Actomonas aquatica: one gene and its partner. The protein of the gene in region 1 interacts with the protein of each later gene in a pairwise test. Links are inferred from orthologs where the notes say so. Each region holds a gene or a part of one and is shown in the gene's direction. Other genes may lie near its edges.

Region 1 (2,884 bases):
GTTGGACCGGCTCATCAACAACTACAGCCAGAGCCTCCTTGCCCCCGACGCCTACCTCGAGCTCGCCAAAACCCACTCCTCGCTCGTCGACGGTCCCGCCTACGACCAGGAGTCCACCCGCGAAGCCATCACCTATTTTGAGGACTTCATGATCCTCTTCCCCGAAGATGACGGCCTGGCCGAAGCCCAGGAAGGTCTCGACGAGATGAAGTCCGTGTTCGCCGAGAGCAAAATGATCCTCGCCGACTACTACTTCAAATACCGCAAGAACTACAAAGGCGCCCGCGTCTTCTACAACGAAGCCATCACCGCCTTCCCGGGTTCCGAGGTCGCCGATCGCGCTCGCTCGCAGCTCGACATCATCGACTCGATCGAAGCCGAGCGTGAGGCCCTCGCCCAAGGCGAGCAGCCCGCCACCAAACCGACCAAGCGTAAGAAGTTCCTCGGCATCTTCTGATCGCCCGAGACTCCCGCACCGCTCCCATGGCTCGCCTTCGTGACCGGCTCCCCTCCGCCGCGAGCCTCCTGCTGCTTGCCTGCCTGAGCCTGCTCGGCCTCTCCGGCTGCGCCCACTACTCGCTCGGCACCGGCGCCACCGAGCCGCTCGCGTTCTCGACCCTCTACGTCGAGCCGGTCAGCAACGAAGCCGCCTTGCCGCAGGCCGTCGCCCTCGTCACCCGCGAGCTCCGCACCGCCCTGCTCCGCGACGGCCGTGTCACGCTCGCCCCCGATGCGGCCTCCGCCGACGCCGTGCTCTCCGTCAACCTCTTTGACTACGGACGCACCCTCACCGCCGTGCAGCCCAACGACACCGCCCTCGCGCGCAAATTCGATCTCGCCCTCGGCGCCCAGTGCACCCTCGTCAACCAGCGCACCGGCGAACCCATTTTCAAGAACCGCACCGTGCGCGTGACCCGCCAGATCTTCGTCGATGACGGTCAAAATCCGGCCGAATATCAGGCCCTGCCCCACCTCGCCGATCAACTCGCCGACTGGGTCGCGCACGCCGTGCTCGACGTCTGGTAAACGAGCGTTTCGACTCGGAGCAGTGAAGCCACTGCACGCTCCTCTCCTCGCCCCCTCTCTTCTTGCCGGCGACCACGCCGCCCTCGGCGAAAGCGCCGAAGTCGTGCCCGCCCACGGCCTCCATTGGCTGCACGTCGACATCATGGATGCCCACTTCGTGCCCAACCTGACCTTTGGTCCCGAAGTCGTCGCCGCCCTCCGCCGCCGCCCCGCACTCAAAGACACCTTCTTCGACACGCACCTCATGCTCGACGAGCCCCACCGCTACGTCGAAGCCTTCGCCCAGGCCGGATCCGACCAGATCACCATCCACATCGAGCCCGACTACGACCACGCCGCCACCCTGCGCCAAATCCGCGAACTCGGCTGCAAAAACGGCATCGTGCTCAACCCCGACACCCCGGCCAGCGCAGTCGAACACCTCCTGGACCAAGTTGACCTCGTGCTGGTCATGACGGTGCAACCCGGCTTCGGCGGCCAGAGCTTCCGCACCGCCATGATGCCGAAGCTGGAGCAGCTCGACACCTGGCGCCGCGAACGCGGACTCAACTTCCGCCTCCAAGTCGACGGCGGCGTCGACCTCAAAACCGGCCCCCTCTGCCACGCCGCGGGCGCCGACACCTTCGTCGCCGGCACCGCCTTCTTCAAAGCCGCGGACCGCGCCGCCTTCGCCGCCACCGTGGCGAGCTGGTAATATATGAAGCGACAGCGCAGCGCGAAAGACTTTGCCGCCGGTGCGCTCCTACTCGCGTTAATTGCCGGAGCCTTGGTTTGGTGGGACCATCGGATCCGCTCGGCCATCTCGGAAATCGATGTCACGTCACTGGCAATTTCGGAAGAGACTGAATTGCCGTCCTACGAGACGCGAATTCTGGACCTCGGATATGCCTCTATAGCGGTCCCGTCGGATTTTCCTCGTGAGCTCTCCCATGCCGGCGATGGGCCGTTCGTGCTGAGCGAGCCGGCCAGCGGATATCGAATTTTGTTTGGAGCGCCCCAATCCACCCGAGCCCCCCAATTCGTAGAGATGCTGGCGGAAATCTCCTCTATAACGCGCCCGATGACCCGATTCTGAACTGGCACGACCTCGGGGTTCGCGCGGCCCGGGCACAACCATTTGGATTGAAAGAACGTCTCTTCAACGGACCCGCGTGGACGAAACGCGAGATCATCCTGCTCGGGTTGAAAGCCATGAGATTCTGGTCCTTCACCGAGATTACGATCGTAGAGAATCAGGAACTCGGCCTGATAGCGGCAAAAGCGAACGATAAAACCTCGTTGGAGATCGTGCACAAAGAATCAGGGATGTGGCTGATTTTGGACGTCTGGGACGCTCCTTGGTCCGACATCGAACTAGCCGCTTCCGTAATTCAACACTACGAACCGACAGCCTCTTGGTATGAGGGAGTGCCTATGATTGAGATGCTGTCGACAGCGGGAATACCTCAGCAAACGCAAGAGGCTACCGACTTTGATCCGTCGGCCGACGAGTTATTGCGGCTTGAAGAGATTGCCGAAGAGGTCCGGCTTCGTCGGGCGGAGAAAGCTGCTGCCCAAGAGTCGCTCCCGTCTCCCTAACCCTTACACAGGGTCTTCGTCCGACGTCGGCGCCAGATGCCGAAACCCAGCGCGGCTGCGCCGGCCATCGCCGCATAGGTGCCGGGCTCGGGCACGGCCGACATCGACGGATTCAGCTCGATTGTTCCAATGTCACCGTAGGCGTCCAGAAACGCGCTGGACGCCTCGAATTCGTAAACCAAATACACCGTGCCGATGAAACTGGCGTTGGCTTGCACCGACGGGTTCTGCGCCAACGCGGTGTCGATGATGCCGGTTACGGCATCGAACTCCGTGTAGG
Region 2 (2,820 bases), 970 kb from region 1 along the record:
GCCACCTTGATCAGATCCCGGCCGAGCTGCTCACCGAGGAAGCCCTGCTCCGCAAAACCCACTCCGGCGACACCGTGCTGCACGCCGCCGCCATCGCCGGCAACCTGCGCCAGATCCCCGACGCCTGCCTGATCCACGACAATCTCATCATCGCCTCCAAGGCCGGCTTCACCGCCATCCACGCCGCCGCCGAAACCGGCCAGCTCGACCACATTCCCGCCGAGCACTTCACGCCGGACCTGTTGCTGCATCGTAACGACCACGGCGACACCCCCCTGCACGCGGCGGCCTACGAGGGCCACCTCGACCAGATCCCGGAACATCTTTTCACGCCCGAGCTCCTGCAGTCGCGCAACTACAATGGCGTGACCGTCCTGCGCACCGCCATCGTGCGCGGCTTCGACAAACAACTGCCCGCCGCCCTGCAACCCAAACCGCCCAGCGGTTTGCGCCGCACCCTCGAAAAGTGGGGCCTGCTTCGACCGCAGTATTAAACCGCGCGTGCTAGCGCGGCCCACCGCGCACCGCCCCGCCACCACGGCACTTCGCATATCTTGGCGTCCAATCCGCAGGCGTCCTCTTTGGACTTCCCTCGCCCGCCCCCTGTGCTTCACTGCTGGTTCGCGCCGCGTCCGGCGTTTCAACTGAAAACCCTTTCACCTCATGAATACCACCATCACTGCCATCAACGCCCGTGAGATCATCGATTCCCGCGGCAACCCGACCGTTGAGGTCGACGTGAAACTCGCCGACGGCACCCTGGGCCGCGCCGCTGTTCCCTCCGGTGCGTCCACCGGTGAAAACGAGGCTCTCGAGCTCCGCGACGGCGCCGTCAAGGGCCTCAAGGGCGCCAAGGCCAAGGCCGCCTCCGCGCGCTACCTCGGCAAGGGCGTGCAGACCGCCGTGGCCAACGTGAAGGGCTCCATCGCTGAGACCCTCATCGGCTTCGATGCCTGCGATCAGGTCGGCGTCGACACCGCCATGCTCAAGCTCGACGGCACCAAGACCAAGTCGAAGCTCGGCGCCAACGCCATCCTCGGCGTCTCCCTCGCCACCGCCCACGCCGCCGCCGCCTCCCTCGGCCAGCCCCTCTACAAGTATCTCGGCGGCCCGAACGCCAAGGTTCTCCCGGTGCCGATGATGAACATCATGAACGGCGGCGCGCACTCCGATGCCCCGATCGACTTCCAAGAGTTCATGATCCGTCCGGTGAACTTCAACACCTTCTCCGACGCTCTCCGCGCCGGCGCCGAAGTGTTCCACGCCCTCAAGTCCGTGCTCAAGGCCAAGGGCCTCCAGACCGCCGTCGGTGACGAAGGTGGTTTCGCCCCCAACCTCGCCTCCACCACCGACGCCCTCGATGCCATCGCCGAGGCCGTGAAGAAGGCCGGTTACAAGCTGGGCAAGGACATCATGCTCGCCCTCGACGTCGCCTCCTCCGAGTTCTACGACAAGAAGAAGAAGAAATACGTCTTCAAGAAGTCCTCCGGTCAGGAGTTCTCCGGTGATGAGTTCGTCTCCTACTACAAAGAGCTCGTCGCCAAGTATCCGATCGACTCCATCGAAGACGGTTGCGACGAAGGCGACTGGGACACCTGGAAGAAGCTCACCGACGCCATCGGCGACAAGTGCCAGCTCGTCGGCGACGACCTCTTCGTCACCAACGTCGACTTCCTCAAGAAGGGCATCTCCCTCGGCGTGGCCAACTCCATCCTCGTGAAGGTCAACCAAATCGGCTCCCTCACCGAGACCCTCGACGCCGTCGAACTCGCTCACAAGAACAAGTATACCGCCGTCATCTCCCACCGCTCCGGTGAGACCGAGGACACCACCATCGCCGACATCGCGGTGGCCCTCAACGCCGGCCAGATCAAGACCGGCTCCGCTTCCCGCACCGACCGCGTCGCGAAATACAACCAGCTCCTCCGCATCGAAGAGGAACTCGGCGCTTCCGCGATCTACGCCGGCCTGCTCTGAGCTTCGGATTAGAACCCTTCGTTCTTCGCTTTTTCAGCCGGTCCCATCACGGGGCCGGCTTTTTATTGGGTCCCGGCGATCATGACCCGTCCGCCACCAGCGGGCTGCGCTCGAGCACCCTCGCCATTTCGCGCTGCAACCACGCCACGGCCGCCGCATCACTGGCGGCGTCCTGCAGCGCCACCACCACCCGATCGATCTGGGCTTCGCGCTCGCGCTGCAGCACGCGATCCAGTCGCGCGTGAACTATGCCTCTGGCTCCACTTAAACCCAAACGCCCCAAAGGCTCATTCTGCCGCGCATCCCAAAGCAGGTTAAACACGTGCTGCGTGTGACCGCGGGTTTCGAAGACGTAGGCCGCAAACGGCAAATGGGCGCCATCGACATCCACCACGACCGGCGGCAGTTCGCGCACCATCCGCCCACCGATCGCCGGCATGCAGATCTCCGGACCGTGCCCGGCTGCCGCCCCCGCCCGATCCTGCGCGTCATCTATCCAACGCAAAACCATCGCGACCGCCCCGCCACTACCGCCTCCGCTGGCACGCCACGAGAGCTGTTCCGCCTCGCTGCACTGCAACATTTCCAGCACGCGATCCTCAATTTCCAAGCCGGTCCAGCCGGGCACGGTCTCCAAATACCAATGACGTGTCGGCTCGTCCTGTCGGCCGCCGCCATACCACCATTGCGTGCCCACCTCGGCGAGCACCACCACGAGTGTCGCGGTCACTAATGCCACCCGCGAAACCCGCGGAATCGCTTCAGTCCTCCGCTTCGGCGCGACGTCCACCTTCGCCGCTTCCGCCGCTTTGGCCACGCGATTGGCGTCCCACCAAACCACCG

What was found. Proteins that work in one complex are often made in the same cells at the same time.
Region 2: the proteins of rpe (region 1) and eno interact in binary tests that used the Escherichia coli proteins (3 or more experiments, as listed by UniProt). The link is inferred for Actomonas aquatica from one-to-one orthologs.

What each region holds. Positions count from the first base shown.
Region 1 is NZ_CP139781.1:205,424-208,307, reverse strand. It holds rpe (ribulose-phosphate 3-epimerase), read left to right. Parts: upstream 1-1,048; coding sequence 1,049-1,720; downstream 1,721-2,884. Other genes in the region: K1X11_RS00795 (PEP-CTERM sorting domain-containing protein), read right to left, coding at 2,601-2,884; K1X11_RS00800 (hypothetical protein), read left to right, coding at 2,149-2,604; K1X11_RS00805 (hypothetical protein), read left to right, coding at 1,724-2,101; lptE (LPS assembly lipoprotein LptE), read left to right, coding at 484-1,026; K1X11_RS00820 (tetratricopeptide repeat protein), read left to right, coding at 1-457. UniProt on the Escherichia coli protein: Catalyzes the reversible epimerization of D-ribulose 5-phosphate to D-xylulose 5-phosphate.
Region 2 is NZ_CP139781.1:1,171,361-1,174,180, forward strand. It holds eno (phosphopyruvate hydratase), read left to right. Parts: upstream 1-663; coding sequence 664-1,977; downstream 1,978-2,820. Other genes in the region: K1X11_RS04495 (ankyrin repeat domain-containing protein), read left to right, coding at 1-494; K1X11_RS04505 (exosortase/archaeosortase family protein), read right to left, coding at 2,057-2,820. UniProt on the Escherichia coli protein: Catalyzes the reversible conversion of 2-phosphoglycerate (2-PG) into phosphoenolpyruvate (PEP). It is essential for the degradation of carbohydrates via glycolysis.